Crateriforma spongiae: one gene and its partner. The protein of the gene in region 1 interacts with the protein of each later gene in a pairwise test. Links are inferred from orthologs where the notes say so. Each region holds a gene or a part of one and is shown on either strand. Other genes may lie near its edges. The genes, in order: def and HFP54_RS06005.

The links.
Region 2: the proteins of def (region 1) and HFP54_RS06005 interact in binary tests that used the Escherichia coli proteins (3 or more experiments, as listed by UniProt). The link is inferred for Crateriforma spongiae from one-to-one orthologs.

What each region holds. Positions count from the first base shown.
Region 1 is NZ_JAAXMS010000004.1:647,337-650,405, forward strand. The notes cover bases 120-2,862. They hold def (peptide deformylase), read left to right. Parts: upstream 120-1,070; coding sequence 1,071-1,655; downstream 1,656-2,862. Other genes in these bases: HFP54_RS13760 (hypothetical protein), read right to left, coding at 120-794; fmt (methionyl-tRNA formyltransferase), read left to right, coding at 1,678-2,694; xseA (exodeoxyribonuclease VII large subunit), read left to right, coding at 2,698-2,862. Also shown: more of HFP54_RS13760, read right to left, coding at 1-119; more of xseA, read left to right, coding at 2,863-3,069. UniProt on the Escherichia coli protein: Removes the formyl group from the N-terminal Met of newly synthesized proteins. Requires at least a dipeptide for an efficient rate of reaction. N-terminal L-methionine is a prerequisite for activity but the enzyme has broad specificity at other positions.
Region 2 is NZ_JAAXMS010000002.1:495,852-499,036, reverse strand. What follows is about bases 126-2,984. They hold HFP54_RS06005 (aspartate-semialdehyde dehydrogenase), read left to right. Parts: upstream 126-974; coding sequence 975-1,994; downstream 1,995-2,984. Other genes in these bases: truA (tRNA pseudouridine(38-40) synthase TruA), read left to right, coding at 2,035-2,859; HFP54_RS06010 (formylglycine-generating enzyme family protein), read left to right, coding at 126-566. Outside these bases: more of HFP54_RS06010, read left to right, coding at 1-125; HFP54_RS05995 (serine/threonine-protein kinase), read left to right, coding at 3,031-3,185.

The DNA of each region.
Region 1 (3,069 bases):
CCGGCTATTTGGAACAACCAAGCGAGAATCACGAATAGGAACGCCCACATCCAAGACCAACCGGCCCCGCGAAACGCCGCGGCCCAGGCGATCAATACCGGCGGAAAGATGTACGACGCATAGCCGAACAGCATTTGCCAAAAGTTTGAATCGACGATGTCGTCGGCGTCCCAATACCATTCCACCAACGTCCGATAAACACGTTGGCTTAGAAACACGCTGGCGGTCAACAAAGTGACGGCCATGATGCCGGCGATGGTCCATTGTCGGTTCGGCAATATCAATGGTTGGTTTCTTGCAACCAAGTGAGTCTGCACGATGGGCGCCGCGGCGGCCATGACAAATGCGGACAAGAATAAGCTCAGTAGCTGTGATTGACTGACCATCAAGACCATGACCCACCGGTTGATGGGATTCAGTTCCGGATAGCTCGGGACCACCGCTCGCAATCCCATCACACCCACGATGACAATCGCGACGGTCAGCCATTGATACCAGCGCAACAGACGCGGCACGGGCCATAGCGCCGCGATGACAACTTGCACGGTGACGACATTGGCGATTTGTTCGGCGATGCCGGAAGCCGGAGCAAACGCCCACATCCATTGTGAGCTTGTCGAGAAGAACGGTGACCGGTTTCGAAGCCACATCATCACGGACGCCAAAATGGTCGCGATGGCGAACACCGCCAGAAGTCGGCCGAGTGCCGTCAATAGCGATCGTCGCGCATCGTCAGACTCGCGCGATATCCGGTCGCCGACGGGCAGCGAGTTCGCTTCGCGGGTTTCTGACATCGGCTCACTTGTTTCAAACGGCATTTTCCGGGTCTTTTGAACAACGCAGGCTAGCGGAACCACCTGTGCGTTGCTGCCCCGATCGGCGGTCGCCGGATGGATTCACTGTCAATCGACTGCTGCGTCGGCTCGCTCGGCTGACTGAGTGCCCGGGTTCGCCGATTCGGCTGGGGCTCCCCAGGCACCGATCAATCGGTCATCCTTAGCCGTTGGCCCGGTTCGTCCCGGGTCGCTCGCTGCCCTCCCAAGCCCGCCGAAACGATTCATCTGGAAATCATGCCGCTCGAAGTCATCAAGTACCCCCACCCGACGCTGCGATACGAAAGCAAGCCGATTCGCCGCGTCGACGCCGAATTGAAATCCATAGTCGCGGAGATGCTGGATTTGATGTACGAATCCGAGGGTGTCGGGTTGGCCGCCAACCAAGTCGATCTGCCGCTGCGGTTGTTCGTCTGCAACCCGACGGGCGTCCGCGGCGAGGGCGAAGAACTGGTCGTCATCAATCCCGTGATCAGCAAACCGCGTGGCACCGAATCGGGCCAGGAAGGCTGTCTCAGTCTGCCGGGAATGTATGGCCAGGTGAAGCGATCCAAAACGATCCGCTTGTCGGCGTTCGATTTGCAAGGCAACGAAATCGATCGCGTCTTGGACGGCTTTTTCGCTCGCGTGGTCCAGCATGAAAACGATCACTTGAACGGCGTGCTGTTCTTTGACCGCATGCCCGAACAAGCGACCAAGGAATTGATGCCGGCACTGGACGAATTCCAAGCCGATCACTTATCGCGACAGCGTAGCGGTTCGCTGCCGTCGGACGAAAAATTGGTCGAAGCGTTGTCGGCGTGGGAAAAGAAATACGCCTGAGAAAAACAAAGGATGTCTTCCAGTGGCTGATTCCAAGTTGCGGCTGGTGCTGATGGGCACCGGACCGTTTGCGGTCCCGTCGTTTGATCGCATCGCCGATGGTCCCCACGAAATCGTCCAGGTGATTGTGCGCCCATTACCGCCGGTCAAAAGCCGTGGTGGTCCGCCGCCACAACCCGTGGCCGACTGGGCAGAAAAGCGATCGCTGACCGTGATTCGTCCCGACAGTATCAACGACGATGAAACGGTACAGCAGCTTCGATCCTTGCGTCCGGATTTGCTGGTCGTATGCGACTATGGCCAGATTTTGAAACCCGCGGCGTTGGAAACCGCACCGCTGGGTGGAATCAATCTGCACGGTTCGCTGTTACCCAAGTATCGCGGCGCGGCTCCGGTTCAACGTGCCGTGTTATCTGGCGATCGTGAAACCGGCGTTACCGTGATTCACATGACGCCGCGTTTGGATGGCGGCCCGATCTTGGCGCGACGAGTGACCGAGATTCGTGACGATGAAACCGCCGGCCAACTGGAGCAGCGCTTGTCGACGATCGGCGTGGATGCCACGGTCGAAGCGATCGACCGGTTGCTGGATTGGGATCAAGAATCAGTCATCGGCGATCCACAGGATTCCTCGCTGGTCAGCAAAGCACCACGACTTTCCAAGGCAGAGGCCCAGATCGATTGGCAACAGTCCAGCCGCATGATCGATTGCCATGTCCGCGGGATGCAACCGTGGCCCGTGGCGTTTTCGTTCTTTCATCCGGGCAACGGTGGCAAACCGGTTCGGGTGCAGATCCGCCAGGTCACGCCCATGAGTGACAATGGCCCAGGCCAGTCGCAACCGGGCCATTTGGTATCGGGTGAAGGATTGTGTGTGGCCAGCGGCGACGGCGTCTTGCGGATCGATCAGATCCAACCGGCCGGCAAGAAACCGATGACCGGCGCGGCGTTTGCCAACGGCTATCAACCCGGACCCGACGCCTGTTTCGCAGCCACTTGCGGTGATGCGGCGGTCGGTGGCAAAGGCGGGACGACTTGATCAATGGCCGAATCACCCGAACGCATTCTGTCGGTCAGCGAACTGAATGGCCATTTGAAAGCGGTGGTCGAAGCCACGTTTCCGCCGTTGTGGGTGGCCGGGGAGATCAGCGATCTGGCCAAGCCGCGCAGCGGCCACATGTACTTCACGCTGAAAGATGAAGATTCACAGATTCGTGGCGTCATTTGGCGCAGCACCGCGGCACGAATTCCCTTCGACCTGACCGATGGCCAGGCGGTGTTGTGTTACGGCGGGCTGGAAGTCTATCCGCCTCGCGGCACCTACCAGATTGTTGTTCGAAAAGTCCAACCGCAAGGCGTCGGCGCGTTGCAACTGGCGTTCGATCAATTGCGGACCAAGCTGCAAGCCGAAGGA
Region 2 (3,185 bases), on another replicon or contig:
ACAGTTTCGGCGACACCGCGGACGACATTGATGACTACGCGTGGTACTTCGACAACGCGTTGGACGGACCGGGTTTGGTCGCGACGAAGAAGCCCAATGCGTTCGGGTTGTATGACATGCACGGCAACGCTGCTGAATGGGTCGTCGATCTGTACAGCGAAGACGGCTATGCCCGCCTGGCCGACAAGCAACCGGTCGATGCGATCGAATCGGTCCAGTGGCCGGAAACGCCATGGCCCGCCGTGGCCCGTGGAGGATCCTGGGAAATGGACCCGCCAGATCTTCGCAGTGCGGCACGCTTGGCCAGTAACGACGATGATTGGAAAAGCGAAGATCCGAACTTCCCCGTCAGCCCCTGGTGGCACACCAGCGACCCATCGCGAGGCGTCGGGTTCCGTCTGTTCCGATCCTTGGAACCGTTGGCCGATGAAAAGATCGATCTGTTCTGGGACGCCAACGACGAAGAAACCAAGGACGCCGTTCAGTCACGGATCCAAGGCGGTCGTGGCGGCTGGGGCCTGGTCGACGAAACGTTGCCCGAAGCGATCGAGAACATGGACAACTGATCGACGCTTTTGCGAGCCCCATGAGGGCGGCTGGAACCCGGACGCATACGGCTGAAACGACGGCCCTTCCCGGCGATTTTGTGTCGCCTCGAAGGGTCTTTTCATGCGCCGGTTATTGACGAAACCAAGATCCAGGCGGATGTTTTCCTTCGCCGATCGGCCGTTTTCCGGGGAAATTCGGATGCCGCTTGCGGACGCTTGACGACCGATCAGGATGATGGATGTCGCTGCGTCGGCCTGCCATGGCGACCAACCGCGCGGCGGCGATGACGGGCCGAACCTGTGGGCGGTTACCCCTTTCATTCAGTCTGTTTCGCGACTTCCAACGTGTCGCTCCGTCGATTCGGGCCACACGTGACGCATGTCCGTCCAACACACCTTCATTCTACGAATCAAAGGATCACGACGTTGTCAGTCAACTTAGCCGTCGTCGGTGCCACCGGTGCCGTCGGCCGGATCGTTTTGGAACAGTTGGCCCTTCGCAAACTGCCCATCAATCGCTTGAAGCTGCTGGCGTCCCAACGCAGCGTCGGCAAAGAGGTCCGGTTTGCGGACGAAACGTTGAAGGTCCAATTGCTGGAACCCGATGCGTTTCAGGGGATCGACATCGTGGTCGCCAGCACGCCGGATGAAGTGTCTGCAGAATTCGCTTCGTGGGCGACCGACGCCGGCGCGGTGGTCGTCGACGAAAGCGGGTATTGGCGGATGGATCCCAAGGTGCCGCTGGTCATTCCCGAAGTCAATCCGGAAGCGATTCATGACCATCAGGGAATCATCGCCAGTCCGAACTGCAGCACAACCCAGATGGTGGTTGCACTGGCGGCGCTGCACCGCCACAGCCCGGTGCGTCGCGTTGTCGTCAGCACTTATCAGGCGACCAGTGGCGCCGGCTTGGCTGGAAACGAAGAACTCTACGACAGCACCCGCAGCGCCCTGACCGGCAAGACGCATCCGGCCAAGACGTTCCAGTATCCAATTGCTTTCAACTTGATCCCACAGATTGGATCGGAAAAGGAAGCGGGGTACACCAGCGAAGAAATGAAGATGGTGTACGAGACACGCAAAATCATGGGCGACGACGACATCGTCGTTTGTCCCACTTGTGTTCGTGTCCCGGTCACGATCGGCCACAGCGAATCGATCCTGGTGGAAACCGCCGACCCGATTTCCGTCGACAAGGCGCGAGAGTTGTTTGCGTCGGCACCGGGCGTGACGTTGGTCGATGACTTGGACAACAAGCAGTACCCGATGCCACAGGATTGCGAGGGCAAGGACGATGTGTTCGTCGGCCGCGTTCGCAAAGATCTCAGTTCGCCCAACGGTCTGGCGTTCTGGTGTGTCAGCGATAACTTGCGAAAGGGTGCCGCGACCAACGCCGTGCAGATTGCCGAATTATTGATTCAGAAATTGGCGGCCGCATCGTCGTGATCAAGGTGGCTTGTCCGCGGTCGCCGGCCGAATGGGTTCCATGACGTCACCACGCACGTTCAAGTTGACTGTCGCCTATGACGGTACCGATTTCAGCGGATGGCAAATCCAACCCGGTCGCATGACGATTCAGGGTTGGTTGGAGCGGTCGGCCGCGAAGTTGGCCGGGACGCGTGTTCATGTCGTCGGCAGTGGGCGGACCGATGCCGGCGTCCATGCGATCGCCCAGGTCGCCAGTTGTACGATGCCGCGATGGAATGCGCCGGCCCAAAAATTGGCCACGGCGATCAACGTGTCCCTGCCGGATTCGATCTTGGTCACCGATGCGGTCGACGCGCCGGATGATTTCCATGCGATTCGGGATTCGGTCAGCAAGCGGTACCGGTATCAATTGCAAAACGGCGGCAACCGCAATCCGCTGGAACACCGGTATTGGTACCGGCTGCGAAAACGCGTCGACTTGGATGCCATGGCCGAGGCGGCACAGTTGATCGTGGGACGCAAAGATTTTGCGTGCTTTCAATCGGCCGGGGCCCCGCGAACCACCACGGTCCGTCATGTGACCGCGTGCGACATCATCCCGTTGCCCGACGGGCCGTGGGGCGAATCGCGTTTGGCGATCGAGGTTCAGGCCGACGGTTTTTTGTACAACATGGTCCGCAATATCGTGGGGACATTGATCTATGTGGGGCTGGGCAAGCATCCGCCGCACTGGGTGACGGAATTGTTGGCGGAAAAAAAGCGTGAACTGGCCGGTCCCACGGCGCCGGCGAACGGTTTGTTCTTGAAGTCGGTCTGGTACGGGGCAAACGAACCAGGGGCGATCGAGACGTCCCTCGGGCGTCAAAATGCACCCTCCGGCTGACGAAGATTTCGTTTTTCCATCAAAAACGGCGGCCTTCATTCAAACTTCATTGAGAAGGCCGTAAAGCCCCTCGTGACGCGGGCGTAAGGGGGACGATCATCGAGGGCAAGGCATTACACTATGAGGTTCCCGCGAGTTGCGGGCCCACGAATCCCACGTCTCGGCGACTTCATGTCTGGTCAACCATCGACCCCGAATCCCACCCTGCTGGATGACGCTTCGCGCGGATTCGTTCGGCGTGCGATGGCCGGTGGGCTGGTGGAATTGGACGACGTCAAGAAAGTCGTGGCGTCATTGCTGGCCGATCAGACCACGTTGACCCCGGA